Regions from separate parts of the Pseudoalteromonas sp. SG43-8 genome, predicted to be linked through region 3. Evidence: predicted binding sites of a transcription regulator. Region 3 holds the regulator's gene; each other region holds the start of a gene.
What was found. Region 3 encodes sigma-54, which starts transcription at its own class of promoters, with help from an activator protein. Its sites were predicted from a motif close to GTTGGCACGNNNNTNGNNT; they were not measured.
Positions count from the first base shown of each region.

Region 1 (6,072 bases), on a different contig from region 3:
CATTGAAGAAGAACAGTTTGGTAAAACACTTGAACGTGGCTTAGCTATTTTAGAAGAAAGCTTAATTGACCTTAAAGGCGATATTATACCGGGCGACTTAGTATTTAAACTTTACGACACGTATGGTTTTCCAGCTGATTTAACGGCCGATGTTGCGCGTGAGCGCCAGATGACGATTGATCATCAAGGCTTTGAAGAATGCATGGCTGTACAACGTAAAACAGCGCAACAAGCGGGTAAGTTTGGTGCTGATTACAACGAGCAATTAAAATCAGAAAAGCTTACTGAGTTTAAAGGCTACGACAGCACACACCATAGCGCGACAGTGGTAGAAATTTTTGCCGGTGGCGAAGCTGTTCAGTTATTAGAAGATGGTCAACAGGGTATTGTAGTATTAGACCGCACACCGTTTTACGCTGAATCAGGCGGCCAAACGGGCGACACGGGTACTATTACAGTTGCTGGTGGCGAATTTAATGTTACTAATACCACTAAACTTGGTAATGCTTTTGCTCACCACGGTACTGTGCAAGGCCGCATTGGTGTTAACGATAAAGTGGATGCGACTATTGATGATGCACGCCGCGATAGCATTAAGAAAAACCACACAGCTACACATATTTTACACGAAGCACTACGCCAATTATTAGGCGACCATGTAGGCCAAAAAGGCTCACTTGTTCAGCCTGATCGTTTACGTTTTGACTTTTCGCACTTTGAAGCGGTTACAAAAGATGAGCTACGTGAAATTGAGCGTGTAGTTAATGACGAAATTCGTCGTAACTTTGCACTTAATACTGAGCTTATGGCTATTGATGATGCTAAAGCGAAAGGTGCTATGGCGTTGTTTGGCGAAAAGTACGATGACGAAGTACGTGTAGTTACTATTGGCGACTACTCTATTGAGCTTTGTGGTGGTACTCACGTTGAGCGCGCAGGCGATATTGGTTTATTTAAAATAGTATCTGAAAGCGGTATTGCAGCAGGCGTTCGCCGTATTGAAGCGGTAACCGGTGCAGATGCAGTTGCTTATGTTAGTGAGCAAGAGCAACAATTACATGATGTAGCTGCTTTAGTTAAAGGTGATAGCGCATCGGTACTTGAAAAGGTAACTGCGTTACTTGAAAAGTCAAAGGGCCTTGAAAAGCAAATTGCGCAACTTAACGATAAGTTAGCAAGTGCAGCGGGTGCATCTTTACTTGATTCGATTGTTGAAATTAACGGCGTTAAGCTACTTGTAGCAAATGTTGAAGGTACTGAATCTAAAGCACTGCGCGGTATGGTTGACGACCTTAAAAACAAAATTGGCTCAGGTGTTATTGCCCTCGGTGTTGCCAGTGGCGACAAAGTAAGCCTAATTGCTGGTGTAACTAAAGACTTAACAGGCAAAGTAAAAGCCGGTGAGTTAGTTAACCACATGGCAGGCCAAGTAGGTGGTAAAGGTGGCGGTCGTCCAGATATGGCACAAGCCGGTGGTAGCGAGCCACAAAACCTTGCTGCTGCACTAGATAGCGTTACAGCTTGGTTAACTGAGCGTACTTAAGCCTAAGTGGCGCTTATTGTTCAAAAATTCGGTGGCACTTCGGTCGGCTCGATAGAGAGAATTGAAGCGGTCGCCGACCTTGTTGTAAAAACCAGACAACAAGGACACCAAGTGGTTGTGGTGCTCTCGGCTATGTCGGGAGAAACCAACCGCTTAATTAATCTCGCCAAACAAATCGATACTCGCCCGAGTAGCCGTGAACTAGATGTACTTATTAGCACCGGAGAGCAGGTTTCTGTATCACTACTTGCTATGGCTATTATAAAACGTGGCCACTCTGCTGTGAGCTTATTAGCCGATCAAGTCAATATTTTAACCGATAACATGTTTGGTAAAGCTCGTATTGCAGAGGTTGCTGCTACGCGTTTGAAGCATGAGCTTGAGCATAATCGTATTGCTATTATTGCTGGGTTTCAGGGGCGTGATGTTGAGGGCAATATTACAACGCTTGGGCGCGGCGGCACCGATACATCGGCTGTAGAAATAGCAGCGGCTATAAAAGCTGACGAATGCCAGATCTATACAGACGTTGACGGCGTATATACTACAGATCCTCGTGTTGAACCTAACGCGCGCAGAATGAGCCAAGTTACCTTTGCCGAAATGCTGGAGCTGGCAAGTTTAGGGGCGAAAGTTTTGCATATTCGCTCAGTAGAAGCCGCAGGAAAACATAATGTGCCACTTAGGGTGCTTTCGAGCTTTAATCCCGATGAAGGTACATTAATAAGTTTTGAGGAGAACGATATGCCAAGCAAGGTTGTATCGGGGATTGCGTTTAATCGTGACGAATGTTTAATTAAGGTACAAGGTGTGCCAACGGGCACGCAATATCTTTCAAAAATATTGAAACTTTTTGCCGAAAATGGCATCGAAATAGATATGATTAATCAAGTTAATCATAACTTTGAAAAAATAGACTATGCTTTTACTGTGCACTCGAATGATTATCTGCAAGCACTTGAATTATTGAGTGAAGATCAAGCTCAGCTCAGTGCTCAAAATATAAGCGGGTTGCAAGCAGTAGCTAAAGTTTCTGCTGTTGGCATGGGTATGAAATCACATTCTGGTGTCGCTAGTTTATTTTTTGATGCATTAGCGCAGGAAAATATTAATGTGGTTTTAGTCTCGACTTCAGAGATTAAAATTTCAGTTTTAATAGATGAAAAGTACTTAGAGTTGGCTGTTCGTGCATTACACAAGGCATTTTTAACAGAAAATGGATAGATTGCGAGTTTTTACTTACTTTTCAGTCTAATTTTCATTAGTATGTTTAAGCGGAATCTTATAATTTTTATTGGAACATGGGAGCAAGAGAATGCTAATACTAACTCGTAGAGTAGGTGAAACCCTAATGATTGGTGACGAAGTAACAGTTACTGTTCTAGGTGTTAAAGGAAATCAAGTTCGAATCGGTGTTAATGCACCAAAAGACGTATCAGTGCATCGTGAAGAGATTTACATGCGCATACAAGCTGAAAAGTCGAACCCTAATCCGGGCAATGCTTAATCAACACGTATACGTAGTTGAGTAATTAACTCAACTAGACTAAAAGCCACTCACTGAGTGGCTTTTTTGTTTATAAAAGCGAGTGTTTCAGGACTAAGTATTTGTTTTGATATGTACTGCATGCCGCTTTTGTTTTTAATAATAATACCTTGTTGGGTGTCTATTACTTCGCTTATATTTTGCCATTCTAATTGATAGCTTTTGTAATGATTAGCAGATTTAATACCTTCTTCATCAAAGGTAAGTGTTACCTCAGAGCCTGATGCTCTGCTGAGCATTTGTCTGGTTACCCACCATGGTCTGCGATAGTAAAAAGCGACGCACTCGAGTACCGCTAACATGATCATAAACGATCCTAAGTAATGATCGTCTAAAACATAAATGCCAAATAAACCAAGCGCAACTAGCAACACAAGTAAAAAGTATTTAGGTTTTGCACGTTTACTATAAGGGAGTGACTCATCAAAACACTCGTAAAAGTAGGGTTTATCTAATGTGTAGGTGGTTGTGAATGCCATTTTGCCTTGCTTTAAATATCGTTTTTTTTATTTTAACAAGCTAACTGCTAAATGAGCAGCTTTATAGTCAGTGATTTTATTACTGGCACAAAAAAACGGCTCGAAAGCCGTTTTTTTTAGCGGTACAAGAAGGATTAACAGTTAGTTTCTTCAGCGTTCACGCCTTCTTTAACATTTTCACATGCATCTTCAACAGAGTTTTGCACATCAGTTACTGCTTCGTCGATACGTTCGCCAGCATCTTCTGCATGGTTGTCTTCACAACCCATCATGAAAAAACCTGCAAATACTGCGATTAGTGCTGCTTTTAAAGTTGTAGAGTTCATAGTGTAATTCCTTGTAAATATTAATTAAATTTTAGTGTTTGTTAGTTGAATGCTTTATCTACCTGGGTGATTTACCACGTAGTGCACCTGAAACTAATGAAATCACTAAAAGTACTAAAAAGATAAAAAATATAATTTTTGCTATACCAGCTGCGGCACCTGCGATGCCACCAAAACCTAACACTGCAGCGATTAAAGCAATAACTAAAAATGTAATTGTCCAGCGTAACATTGTTTTCTCCTTGGTTATCAAATTTGCTCATAATAACTAATGCCAGTTATATGCCAAAGTTTATTTTGTATAAATATCAATTGGTTATGGTTTTTAGCTGTTGTTCTAGTTATTAGTTGGTTAGTAACTTTTACGCTTTGTTATGTAAGTTATTCACACTGTTGCAAATAACTGCTAAATGTTCACTAAATAAACTTATTTTGGTAAGACCAATTAACAATTGGTGTGTGGCTTTGCACTTTATATTAAGAATTAGTGTTTATTTTTACTTAGCTTGATAGTTAATTAACAAATTCCATATAACTATTAGCTATAGTCGTTATTTCTTGTATGTATTGTAGAGCGCGTGATTGCTGAGTTATAGCATGTAAATTAATTGAGTGTTATGTTGTTTATTGTTTAATTGGTTTTACCAATTTACAAGATGTAGACAAAGCGATTAGTTTTGTTATTATCCAGTGAATAAATATTTAATTAAATCGATTTTTTATTTTCGATATGGGTTTCAAGGGGAGAAAAATGGATATAGGTGCTCTACTCACAACGGCTGGTAACTTAATGCTTACTGGCATGGTTGGGGTGTTTGTATTTCTGTCGATATTAATTGGTGCAGTAACGCTTATGTCTAATTTGGTGACGCGCTTTAGCGAACCTGACTTGGCGACACCAGTTAAATCACCATCTTTTAAATCTCAAGGTGTGCCTAATGAGCACATCGCTGCTATTAGTGCTGCCATTGCTCAGTACAAATCAAATAATAAATAAGGGGCACACACATGGCTAAATTAAAATTAACAGAATTGGTATTACGCGATGCTCACCAATCATTATTAGCAACGCGTATGCGCCTAGACGATATGCTACCGATTGCTAGCAAATTAGACGATGCGGGTTATTGGTCTATTGAATCGTGGGGTGGTGCTACATTTGACTCGTGTATTCGTTATTTAGGCGAAGATCCTTGGGAGCGTATTCGTGCACTTAAAAAAGCGATGCCTAATACTAAACAGCAAATGCTATTACGCGGTCAAAACTTATTAGGTTACCGCCATTACGCTGATGACGTAGTTGAAAAGTTTGTAGAACGCGCACATAAAAATGGCGTTGACGTATTTCGTATATTTGATGCAATGAACGATGTTCGCAATCTAGAAACAGCTATTAAAGCAGCTGTAAAAGTAGGCGCTCACGCTCAAGGTACTATTTCGTACACAGTTAGCCCAGTTCATACACTTGATATGTGGCTAACTCTTGCAAAGCAGCTTGAAGATATGGGTTGTCACTCAATTTGTATTAAAGATATGGCGGGTTTATTAAAGCCGTACGATGCTGAAAAACTAATTAAAGCACTTAAAGAAACTGTATCTATTCCAATTGCTATGCAGTGCCACGCTACAACAGGTTTAAGTACTGCTACTTACCAAAAAGCAATTGATGCTGGTATTGATATGCTCGATACCGCTATTTCATCAATGAGTATGACTTATGGACATTCTGCAACTGAAACTATTGTATCGATAGTTGAAGGGACTGAGCGTGATACTGAGCTTGATTTAAGCCACCTAGAAGAAATTGCTGCTTACTTTAGAGATGTACGTAAAAAATATGCGGCATTTGAAGGTAGCTTAAAAGGGGTTGATGGGCGCATTTTATTAGCTCAAGTACCTGGTGGCATGCTTACAAACATGGAAAACCAACTTAAAGAGCAAGGCGCAGCCGATAAGCTTAATGAGGTTTTACTTGAGATCCCACGTGTACGTGAAGATCTTGGCTTTTTACCTTTAGTAACACCAACGTCGCAAATTGTTGGCACTCAAGCGGTACTTAATGTGCTAACGGGTGAGCGTTATAAAACAATTACTAAAGAAACTGCTGGCGTATTAAAAGGTGAATATGGCTTAACACCAGCACCAATGAATAAAGAGCTACAAGAGCGCGTGCTTGAT
Region 1 covers NZ_JACJEX010000006.1:93,767-99,838, reverse strand. Annotated here, with positions in the region: gene alaS (alanine--tRNA ligase) at 1-1,543, shown strand, start outside; gene H5122_RS12835 (aspartate kinase) at 1,550-2,767, shown strand; gene csrA (carbon storage regulator CsrA) at 2,859-3,050, shown strand; gene H5122_RS12825 (YcxB family protein) at 3,101-3,568, opposite strand; gene H5122_RS12820 (hypothetical protein) at 3,703-3,894, opposite strand; gene H5122_RS12815 (DUF1328 domain-containing protein) at 3,953-4,126, opposite strand; gene H5122_RS12810 (OadG family protein) at 4,646-4,891, shown strand; gene oadA (sodium-extruding oxaloacetate decarboxylase subunit alpha) at 4,903-6,072, shown strand, end outside.
Region 1: H5122_RS12815 (DUF1328 domain-containing protein) is a predicted target of sigma-54. The motif match lies at 4,166-4,184, and genes of this name have one in related genera.

Region 2 (6,072 bases), on a different contig from region 3:
TTTTTTATACAAGATTGAAAAGTGTATATATTTTTAAAAAATAATTATCTGCATTTAAATAAATTAATTTTAAATAACACTTTACCTAAAGTTAACTTGAGGTTTTATCGTGCTCCTAACTTAACTGATAGGATAACATTATGTATTTAGAGCACGTAAACTTAGTCGCGAGTGATATAGATAGTATGCTTACATTTTATCGCGCTGTATTTCCACATTGGTCGATTAGAAGTGAGGGCAGAGGCGATTGGCATGGTAAACCAAGACGCTGGGTACACTTTGGAGATGACACGCATTACATTGCGATAAGCAGTCATGGTGAAGGTGAAAACAGAAACTTATCGGGCCATCAAATTGGTTTTGCACACTTTGCTTATGTAACTAATAATTTAAGCGCAGTAGTAATGCGCTTAAATAAAGTGGGTTTTACTCTAAGCAAGCAAGGTAACGAGAATCCTTTCAGAAAGAATGTCTACTTTATTGATCCTGCAGGGTTTGAAGTTGAGTTTGTAGAGTATTTAAGTGATATACCAAGCGAGCGAAATAACGATTTATAATAAAATACTAAGCAGCACGCTAAAGTGCTGCTACTCAATTATAGTGAGCGATTATTATTACCCGTGCCAAACTGGGTTTTTAGCTCATTTGCAAAACTTATAAATTTTTCTTTAATTGTGCGCTTTATTTTCACCTCAACCGAGCCCATTACTGCCTTTCCTTCAATATGAATTGTAGGGCCTTGGCGTTTGTTAAGCGACACAGATTTATTTTCAAGGCTACTTAAAATACAAAACATTTTAGACACTACATTGACATGCTCTGGTACGTAAATTTCATCGCTACCAAAAATACAGTTAACGTGAATAGTTACATTTTGATGCGCAAAAATAGCATCGGTAAAATCAAGCACCACCGATCCCATAAAGTTACTCAAATATATATTTTTTGGCACAACCCACTGACCACTTCGCTCGTTAGATCCTAAAATACTGCGTAATGTAAAATCATCATCACTGTTTTGCTGTGCACTATAATGTGGTGTAAATTGCGATTGTTTTTCTGCTTTATATTGCTGATCGGTATTAAGTGTTAAGTCTTCTACTAAGGCTAGCAGAGCTTCGTTATTAGGTGCATCCATCGCATTATCTAAACGTCTTTCGAATGCATCAACAGAAATAACACCATGACTGTAATTATAAATTAATTGATCAATCACTTGTTCGCGTACTTGCTCTATTGGGCGGTCTTCAACTTTTACAGACATGAGTTATTCCTTATTATATTTACTATTGATACTGCTCTTGTAGTTAGGCTGCAAACCGCGTACCAAATATAATTTCATTAATTATCAATTGGTTATTTTTTAACGGTGTTTTTTGTTTTGTTATATTAACGATAGATTAACCAAAAGAGCAATTATCTAGCTATTTTCACTATTTGAGAAAGTTTTACCGAGTAGCCTGTAAATAGTTACACAAACATAGATAAGGTTTTATCATTTAATTAATTCAAGTCTTTGAATTTTAAGTGTAAATAAAGTTGGCCTGAAGCTCGCATTAGTTAAAGTGTCTTTAATCAAAAGGAGAAAGATTATGAAAACATTTAACAAATCTATTATCGCAGCTCTAGTTCTTGGTACTACGGCTATGGGTGCCCAAGCAAACAGCTGGGAAAACGAAAGTAAAGATGCTTGGATTGATGGTAAGGCAGAAACCGTTCTACTTATGAACACTAATCTAAACAACTTTGACATTAACACTGATGTAAAAAATGGCAAGGTAGTACTTACAGGTAAAGTTAATAGCGAACTCGATAAAGAGCTAGCAGAAGAACTTGTACTTAGCCTAGATGGTGTAACTGATGTTGATAACAGCCTTACTGTTGTTAAAAGCATGGACACCGAAGATAAAAGCAACGACATGATGGACGATGATGATAACGACCTAACGGACGCTAAAATCACCACTGTAATCACAACTCGCTTCCTGTTTGACTCAGAAGTAGGTGGTACAGACATTGATGTTGATACCGACAACGGTGTGGTAACTCTGAATGGCTCTGTAGAGTCTGAAGCTGAAAAGCAACTAGCAGTTAAAATTGCTAAAAATGCTGAAGATGTTCGCGACGTAGTTGATAAACTAGCTATTGTTGCTGAATAATACAGTATAGTTAAGGCCCAGTAATACTGGGCTTTAAGTCTTTTCAATGTTTAATTTAAATGGAGTTTGATCATGGATATTATTCGTATAATACTTTCGGTTTTATTACCGCCATTAGGTGTGTTTTTGCAAGTTGGCTTAGGTATGCATTTTTGGTTAAATATTCTATTAACACTGCTAGGTTATTTCCCAGGGTTAATACATGCAATCTACATTATTGCGAAAAAATAATGACAGATTATATATTGTGTAAGCCGACTACTGAGGTTTAGCTAAATACTTTAGTACCGATCGGCTCACAATATTAGTTTTTAAAGAATTTTTAGATAGTTTTTAGATAGTTTTTTAGGTTAAATCCAATTTTTAACGCCCTTCAACCCATTGATTTACTTCCTTAACTCTCTCCCAATATTATTTTAAAACTATACTTATTGTTTACTAATAAGCTTTCCAGCTAACAGCCGCGCTCAGATTCTGACTTGATGCCATTTAGGAAATCTTCAACATTAGTGTGTTTATACATCTATAATATACAATCAAATACTTTATTATTTAGTGACAATATTACCTTCACTTCTAGTGTTATCATTAAACTAGGTTTTAGGCATATTGAGGCAGTTAATTGAATATTCGACTTATAATGTCAGGCGTTGTGTCTTTCGTTTTTTATTTTAGTTGGGCCTACTGGGCAAATAGTGCGGCAGACATTGCTAAATCGGTTACGCTTCAAGCTGCATTAGTGCAAGGTTTGTATAGTGGATTTGTAACGCTGTTTTTTACCTTTATTTTAGAAATGGTCGTCAACAAGTATAAGTTTAGTTATGTAACGCTTGCGTTTGTAACTCCAATTATTTGTATGTTTCATTCTAAAACACCACAAAACGTAGCAATACGACAAAGCTTCAATAATGCAATTAACTCTAGCGCCTCGTATTTAAGTAACAAAAAAATAGCAGGTGTACTTTTTGCGCCTATTATTCCGATTACTGTTCAATCGAGCTTAGTGATTATGGTGAATGTAATTAATCAGACACCTAATTTGGCACTTACAGTAGCCCCAAGCATATTTTTTACAGCCTTGTATGCCTACACATATATGTCAGCTTTGCTTAAAAAGTAGAGGGTTAAATATAAAAGACTATATGGGATAGGTTTTGTTTATAATTTAATACAGTGAATAGCACGGTAAATACTTTACATTTTATGTTTATGCCCACTTAAAAGATTACTATTTAAGCAGTTAGCTTGTTGATTGTTAAAATAAAGGTTTTTGGTAGTGACAAGCACCTAAAAAGTTTTTATACTGCAACCCGCTTTAGTCGCTCTGTGACTGAACGCTTAAAAAATTAACTGCCTGGCAGTTATATAAAGTTGGCCCCTTAGCTCAGTTGGTTAGAGCACACGACTCATAATCGTTAGGTCCCCAGTTCGAGTCTGGGAGGGGCCACCACTTTTACAAATTTCCCAAGTAAATACCTATCCAAATTATTTAAAGCTACATTAATTTAATATTGTGTAATTTTTATTCTTTAGTTACCCCTAATAATAAACGTAATCTAAATAAAATTAATCCATAGATTAAGCTAAGCTTTCTTAAATTTGAAATAGTGCGAATGCACTATTAAATTCCAGCGTTAGATCAGATGCTTTGCTTTATAAGTGACAGTGTTCAGCATTTAATTTCAGAAGACAAAAAGCCCCTATTGGGGCTTTTTACTTACTAGTGTTTACTTTTATTGCTCAAAACTACAAGAGTTAACTAATTTTTACGGTATATCTCATGCTCAATATCGTAAATATTTACGCTTAGACTGTCTGATGCTCTGCAATATGTTTTTAAACATGAAAGTAGTAGTTCGCTTAACATTTGTTTTTGCTCAATTGAGCGCCCTGCCAAAATATGTACCGCGATATGTATAAACCCTGATTTTCCTGCGCCAAGTTGATATTGCTGATAAGCAATAGCACGTGTTTTTATGGTTTCTAATTCAAACAAGTTACTTTCGAAAGCGGTTGTATGAATTTTTTCTACCAATACTTGAGGTAAAACGGGGAGGTCTTCTGAGTGTTCAATAATAATGTGCGGCATTTAGGCGTTTCCTATTATGAGTTACTGCATGAGCGAGAGGTAATTGTATCAAATACAAGAGGGGTCGCTAAACCCTGAGCTATCTAAAATCTTTACTTTAAACTAATTTAGTCGTATTTATTTTTGATGTTAGTATAAAAACAAACAGGTGAACCTTCGCTTAGTAATTTATCTACTAAGTTACCTATATATTCATTAAGGATAAGTATGAAATTACCACAAAAATTTAAACGTTTAGCTTTACTTGCAGGTGCAATTGTTACGTTAAGTGCTTGCTCTGACGATGTTGCGTCGGTAAGCCTTGGGTTATTTACAACTAAAGATGTTGTGGTGAATTCGCAGCAAGATCCTATTGTTGAGGGCGTTACTTGTCATATTAGTCACATAGAGGCTAATTTGGACTTTTCTGATCCCTCTGATATGTCTATAGCGTGTCGTCAAACGGGGCCTATTACAGCGCAGCAGCTACAAAAAATAGACCGTAGCAAGTCGGGCGAGGTGATTTTTAAATCATCTAAAAGTATATTATTTAAATCACTAAAAGTGCGTCGTATTTACGATGCTGAAAATCGTACTTTATTGTACTTATCGTACTCAACTAAAGAGTCCAGTGGAAGCCACCACCATGCGCTATCAACAGTGCCGCTATACAATACTCAAGCGTGGGACTGGGCGCTTACACAAAAAGACTAAGTTAGCACCTACGTAAGCACCTAAACTAAAACCTAAAAGAGCACACTATGTTAGCTTTATTTAAATCAAAGCCATTATTAGAGCAGCAAGAACAGCAATGGCTTATTGATACATTTATTTGGGCTGTAGAAAACTTTGATGCTGAGTTTTTTACAAAGCACACTCAAATAATACTGCCAACGGCCACTTTTTTCCCTGATTCGGTATCGAGCATTGAAGAAATGGCGAGTAATGTTTTTAACCGCGTTACTAATTACGCGGGTATGAACGCATGGCCTATCCAGCTAGTTGCACCGCAGCAATTACAACCGCAAGTTTTTCCACACTTTGAATTTAGCAATGAAATACGTGGCGAAGGCAGCCATCTAATTGTGCCGCCAAGCCATACGATTAATATTTCTTTTAATCCTAATCAGATTAATCAGCCACAAGATTTAGTGGCAAGTTATGCAGGTACTCTAGCTACCATACTTATACATCACGTTGGGGTGCTGCCGCCTGGTGGTAGGGAGTATTTACCACAAGCTGCTGATGCACTTGCTTGTTTTTTAGGGTTTGGTGTGATGATGAGTAATACGGTGTATCAGTTTAAAGGCGGGTGTGGCTCTTGCTATAACCCATACGCTAACCGTGAAGCTAAGTTAAGTGAAACGCATACGGTATTTATGCATGCCCTAATTAGTTACTTTAAAAACGATAAAGTGTCTAAAAAGCATTTAAAGCCGCATTTACGTGGCCAGTTTAAAAAAGCACAAAAAGAAATTAAAGCATTGGTAAATAACTCGGCCAACCCGCTGTTATTAGCTTATTCGCCAAACTAGCAAGGATCTGCGTGGAATACTTAGATGAATTTTTACTGATTGTTATTGCTCATTTTTTTGCAGTAGCAAGCCCAGGGCCTGACTTTGCCGTAGTACTTAAGCAAAGTGTGCAACTAGGAAGGCGCAATGCATTGTGGACAAGCGCAGGTGTTGGCGCTGCTATTTTACTGCACGTTGCCTATTGCGTTTTAGGTGTTGCGCTTATTTTAACGCAATCGCCTAGTTTATTTATGGCGCTCAAGTACCTTGCTGGTGCATATTTAGCTTACTTAGGCGTACAAGCTCTTAGAGCTGCAAAACCGCCTGAAAG
Region 2 covers NZ_JACJEX010000010.1:31,324-37,395, forward strand. Annotated here, with positions in the region: gene H5122_RS15550 (VOC family protein) at 141-557, shown strand; gene H5122_RS15555 (LiaF domain-containing protein) at 596-1,264, opposite strand; gene H5122_RS15560 (BON domain-containing protein) at 1,593-2,159, shown strand; gene H5122_RS15565 (YqaE/Pmp3 family membrane protein) at 2,232-2,390, shown strand; gene H5122_RS15570 (hypothetical protein) at 2,782-3,279, shown strand; tRNA gene H5122_RS15575 (tRNA-Ile) at 3,533-3,609, shown strand; gene H5122_RS15580 (5-carboxymethyl-2-hydroxymuconate Delta-isomerase) at 3,919-4,248, opposite strand; gene H5122_RS15585 (CreA family protein) at 4,456-4,941, shown strand; gene H5122_RS15590 (hypothetical protein) at 4,989-5,762, shown strand; gene H5122_RS15595 (LysE family transporter) at 5,774-6,072, shown strand, end outside.
Region 2: H5122_RS15555 (LiaF domain-containing protein) is a predicted target of sigma-54. The motif match lies at 1,313-1,331, and genes of this name have one in related genera.

Region 3 (6,072 bases):
CACAAGCGTGGGTTTATCTTGGCTCATTGCTGCTAAATTAATGTTTTGCCCTTCATAGTCGATTAATTGTAGTTGAGGATTTGCTGGCATGACAGGTTGCCGCCACCAATTGACGGCGGTATATATGACGAAAAATATAGAGCTATATACCAGTACACTTTTTAATATGGATACGCTTTTTTGTTTTAGCGTTTTTTTAGGTATGTCATTTTTATGTTTGGTATCCGTTGCCATAGCTACTGATTTACCCTAAGTATTTTTGCTGTAGTTTTTTACATTTAAAGCGTTTAATTTATATCAGCAACCATGTAGCAGTACCTAAAAAGGCGAATATACCAACAATATCAGTCACTGTGGTTAGCACCACACTCCCTGCAAGAGCAGGGTCTATATTCATTCTTTTAAGAATTATTGGAATACTTGCACCAGCAACACCTGCCACCACTAAGTTCATAAACATAGCGAAGGCGAGTACGCCACCAAGCATAAAGTCCCACTGCCATAGCGCAATAACACCCGCAATTAATAGTGACCACAAAATACCGTTTAGCGCGCCAATGGCCAGTTCTTTCATCATCAAGAAACGTTGGTTTGTTTGGTTTATATGACCTACTGCAATACCACGGATAACAAGCGTTAATGATTGGCTACCAGCAACACCACCCATAGAAGGGACAATACCGTTAAGCACAGCCAAAATAGGGAGCACATCTAAAGTGCCTTCAAAAAAGCTAGCTACAAAAGCAGCTGCAAGTGCGGTTAGTAAATTAACTCCTAGCCAAACTGAGCGTTTTTTAGAGCTTTTTAGTACAGGCGCGAATGTATCCTCTTCATCATCAAGACCGGCTAGGCTTAATAGGCTATGCTCGGCATCTTCTCGGATTACATCAACGATGTCATCGATAGTAACACGACCGAGGAGTTGGTCGTTATCGTCCACCACAGGGGCCGATATCCAATTATGGCGCTCAAATAATTGCGCTACTTCACTTTCATCCATTGAGATTGGGATAGACTCACAATCTTCATCCATTAAATCGCGGACAATTTTTTCTGGCGGATTAGTTAATAATGTACTTAGCGATAAAGCGCCTATAAAGCAGTTATGTTTATCAACAACATATAAATCATCTGTACCCTCTGGTAACTCACCACGCAGTCTAATATAACGAAGTACAACATCGAGTGTTACATCAGGGCGAATGGTCACCGTATCGGTGTTCATTAGCGCACCTGCTGAACGCTCTTGATATGACAGTGCTTGCGTGGCACGTTCACGGTCTTGAATGTCCATCGCGCTAACAACGTCTTTATAGACGGTATCTGGCAGGCTACGTAATACTTCACCTAAGTCATCGTGGCCCATGTCTTCAGTTGCGGCGGCAATGTGCTTAGGTTCCATTTGGGCAATAATGCCTAAACGAACATCTTCAGATAACTCTTCAAGAACATCACCCTGCACATCAGGATCGACCAATTGCCAAAGCAGTCGGCGAATTTTATGCGGTGATGATTCTAATAATAATGCGGTATCACAAGGAGCCGTTTTTGCGAGCATGCGCCTAACTTGAACAAATTGACCACTATTGAGTGACTTCGTCACCTGTTTTAGTTGCTGTAGTGGGTAATCTTGTTCAAAAGCTTCAGGCATTGGCGTCCTTTATAAATTGTTATATTACTTTATGGGGGGAGGTGAGTTAACTGGCGTTACTAACCTATTTATTTTATATACCTGTTTTAATTGAAGCATTAGTAATGCGAATATTGTTTTTATAAAACAGGTTATTCTTGTTCATTAAAGCGTTGTGCTATTAATTCTCCAACAGCGTGTAAAGCTTGCTCAGAATCAGGGCCTTTACAAACAACTTTAACTTCTTTTCCTTGGCTACTTTCAAGTAACATTAGTGCAAGTACGCTATCGCCTGCTGCTTCTTTGTCATCTTGGAATAATGTGATTGTCGCATCAAATTGTACTGCTAATTGCGCAAGCACAGTAGCTGCTCTGGCGTGCAAGCCTAATTTGTTTTTTATTAAAAAGGTATCTTCACAATGCATAACTTACTCTACCTAAGCTGAACAGGTGATTATTCAGCTATATTATTTTTCTTGTTCGCGATGGCGAATTTTTACATTGGGATGTGTCATTGCAAAACTTTCACCGATAGTTTGCGCTAAATACACAGAACGATGTTGCCCGCCTGTACACCCAATAGCAATGGTTAAATAACTGCGGTTATTTCGTTCTAAATGCGGTAACCACGTTTGTACAAATGTTTGAATTTGCCATGTGAATTTTTGCACTATGCTGTGATTAGCTAAATAGTCTTTAACCGGTTGATCTAACCCATTTAAAGGCTTTAACTCTGGTTCCCAGTGTGGATTTGGTAAAAAGCGTGCATCAAATACGTAGTCTGCTTCTTTTGGTATACCGTGTTTAAAACCAAATGATTCAAATGTGACAATCAGTTGCTTATCTTTTTTACCTAAAATCTTTTCACGAATAGATTCAGCGAGTTGATGAACACTTAAATCAGTCGTATCTATCATAAAGTCGGCGCGAGTGGTTAATACATCAAGTAATTCTTTTTCTTTTTTGATGGCTAAATCAAGCGGCAACGAGTCTATTGATAGTGGGTGTAATCTGCGTGTTTCAGAAAAGCGTTTGATCAATGTCTGATCGTCGCTATCTAAATAAAATAACGTAGGGTTTGCAAAGCCTGGTAAGTATTCAAGAATATCGTTAAATTCATCTTGTTCTTTAGGGATGTTGCGCACATCTATGCTAACAGCAATTTTATCGTAGCTATCAGACACACTGCGAACTAATGAAGGTAGTAGGTTTACTGGAATATTATCAACGCAATAATAACCTAAATCTTCTACAACGCGCAAAGCAACCGACTTTCCAGAACCAGAACGGCCGCTTATGATAATTAACTCCATTTAACACCCTTTATAAAACTATGATTGATCGACAATAACTTGGTAAAGCTCAGTATCAGATTTTGCACTGCGTAACTGTTTACAAAAATCTTTGTTGTTTAGTTTATCAGCAATGGTTGCTAGAGTCTTTAAGTGCTGCTGGTTATCGCCATCTGGTACGATGAGTGCGACAAAAATATCAACAGGGCGATTATCGATTGCATCAAAGTTTATTGGAGTTTCGCTAACGAGCACTAAAGCCAAAGGCTCTTCTGCACCGCTCATTCTTCCATGAGGAATAGCAATGCCACGCCCTATACCTGTACTACCTAATTTCTCTCTGCTCATTAAAGCATTAAGAATATCTTGTTGCGGTAAATACGGAAGTTTGTCGTGAGCAAGTTCGCTAATGAACTCTAAAATTCTTTTTTTGCTATTAAAAAGGACCGCAGCTTTGCTGCAGTCCTGGCATATAAGTGAACTTAATTTCATCATATTAGTGTCGAGCAAGCTTCTCTTTGTGTTTGATTACTTGGCGATCGAGCTTGTCGATCAACGAGTCAATAGCGGCATACATATCTTGATGTTCTGTAGAGGCAAATAGCTCAGCACCGCTTACGTGTATTGTGGCTTCTGCTTTTTGATTTAACTTTTCTACATCGAGAATGACATGAACATTATTAATATGATCAGAGTGTCTTTCAAGCTTCGCAAATTTAGTATTAATATAGTCTCTTAGTGAATCGGTTAATTCTACGTGACGACCAGTTAAGTTTAGTTGCATAAGCATTACCCTCTTAGTTTAGCGTCTTAAATCAGGCTTTTACGCTGATTTGACGGTGGAATAGCAAGAGATTCGCGGTATTTTGCGATTGTACGTCTCGCTACTTTAATTCCTTGCTCAGCCAATATATCCGCTATTTTGCTATCACTCAATGGTTTTGCTGAGTTTTCTGCTGCGATTAATTTTCGGATAAGCGCACGTATTGCTGTAGATGAACATTCACCACCGTTTTCAGTACTTACATGGCTTGAGAAAAAATATTTAAGCTCAAATATACCACGGGGTGTATGCATGTACTTTTGAGTAGTCACGCGCGAAATTGTCGATTCGTGCATTTCTACCATTTCAGCGACATCATTTAAAACCATTGGTTTCATGGCTTCAGGGCCATGTTCAAAAAAGCCTTGTTGTTGCTTAACAATACAATTAGTAACTTTTAATAGCGTGTCGTTTCTACTTTCTAAGCTTTTAATAAACCATTTAGCTTCTTGTAAATGTGAGCGAATAAACTGGCTGTCGCCACTTGATTTTACAGTGCGAGACATTGCCGCGTATTGGCTATTAACACGAATTTTAGGCATGCTATCTGGGTTTAATTCGACAACCCAGCGGCCTTTAATTTTTTTAACTGACACATCAGGAATAACATACTCAGATTCTTCCCTTACAATAGTATCTGCAGGTTTTGGGTTGAGAGTATGTATTAGTGTCATCACTTCTTTAAGCTCTTCTTCTTTAAGCTTAGTTTTTTTCATTAATGTACGATAGTCGCGAGCTGCTAATAGATCAATATGCTCGGTTAAAATCATTTTCGTTTCATTAATGTAAGGTGTTTCTTTATCAAATTGATTAAGCTGAATACACAAACACTCTTGTAAACTACGTGCAGCAATACCCACAGGATCAAACAGTTGGATGCGTTTTAATACCGCTTCAATTTCATCAAGTTCGACTTCGTTATCATCTTCGTTTTCTTGATTAAAGCTTTCTAAAATCTCTTCGCAGCTTAATGTTAAAATACCTGAATCATCGACGGCCTCTACAATCGCAATAGCGATGGCTTCATCGGTAGGGCTAAATGGCGTTAGTTGTAATTGCCACATTAAATACTCATGGAGCGTTTCAGTAGAGGCGCCTTGGTATATTGATTCGTCTTCAGGCATTGGACCTGATGAGGCTGCAGGAGCGGCACTCATGTACTCATCCCAACTAACATCCATAGCCATGTCGTCACTTAGCGTGTCTTTTGCAAGTGCTTCACCAGTATCTTGTTCATATTCGCTCGGAGCATCATCAGCAGATGCGCTAACAGTTATGTCATCGGTATCAGCTTTTTGCTCGTTTTTACCAGCAGCGTCTTCAGAATAGTCTGCCTCTTCAACCTCTAATAGTGGATTACTGTCGAGAGCTTCTTGTATTTCTTGCTGGAGATCCAATGTACTGAGTTGCAACAAACGAATAGCTTGTTGCAGCTGTGGAGTCATTGTAAGTTGCTGGCCCATGCGCAGCTGTAGTGATTGCCTCATGTATCTCTAACAATCCTTTTATGTTGTTATAATTAATACTAGCAGATGCTTAAAGACATGGCGTAAATGTTACAGCCTAAATTGCTCGCCTAAATAAACATCGCGTACTGTTTTATCATTTAATACGTGTTCTGGAGTACCTGATGCAATCAGCTCCCCATGAGAAACAATGTAGGCTTTTTCGCAAACATCAAGGGTCTCTCTTACGTTATGGTCGGTAATTAATACTCCAATCCCACGATTTTTAAGATGTTCTATTATTTTCTTTATATCTAATACCGAAATAGGGTCAACACCGGCAAACGGTTCATCCAGTAATATAAATTTAGGATCTGCTGCCAGCGCTCGTGCTATTTCTACACGACGACGTTCTCCACCCGATAATGCCATACCTTGGCTATCACGAATGTGTTGTATGCTAAATTCATCTAATAAGTTATTGAGCGTGTCTTCTCTGGCTTGTTTATTTAGTTCTTTGCGCGTTTCTAAAATGGCCATTAAGTTTTGATAAACAGTCAGCTTTCTAAAAATTGATGACTCTTGCGGTAAGTAGCCTATGCCTAATCTAGCACGACTATGCATAGGTAAAAGAGTAATATCGTTATCATCAATAGATATTTTACCTTTGTCGCTAGGAACAAGCCCTACAATCATATAAAAAGTCGTTGTTTTACCAGCACCGTTAGGGCCAAGTAAGCCAACTATACTGCCAGCTTGTACTTCAAGGCCGACGTTTTTTACAACTTCACGACCTTTATAGCTTTTTGCCAATAGTTCTGCTTTTAATGTGCTCATGGTTGACCTTTATCGCCTTTTTTACTTTTTTTAGTTTCGATCGGT
Region 3 covers NZ_JACJEX010000002.1:204,159-210,230, forward strand. Annotated here, with positions in the region: gene H5122_RS06115 (protein disulfide oxidoreductase) at 1-90, opposite strand, end outside; gene mgtE (magnesium transporter) at 293-1,651, opposite strand; gene H5122_RS06125 (HPr family phosphocarrier protein) at 1,783-2,055, opposite strand; gene rapZ (RNase adapter RapZ) at 2,098-2,943, opposite strand; gene ptsN (PTS IIA-like nitrogen regulatory protein PtsN) at 2,962-3,414, opposite strand; gene hpf (ribosome hibernation promoting factor) at 3,419-3,706, opposite strand; gene H5122_RS06145 (RNA polymerase factor sigma-54) at 3,733-5,232, opposite strand; gene lptB (LPS export ABC transporter ATP-binding protein) at 5,302-6,027, opposite strand; gene lptA (lipopolysaccharide transport periplasmic protein LptA) at 6,024-6,072, opposite strand, start outside.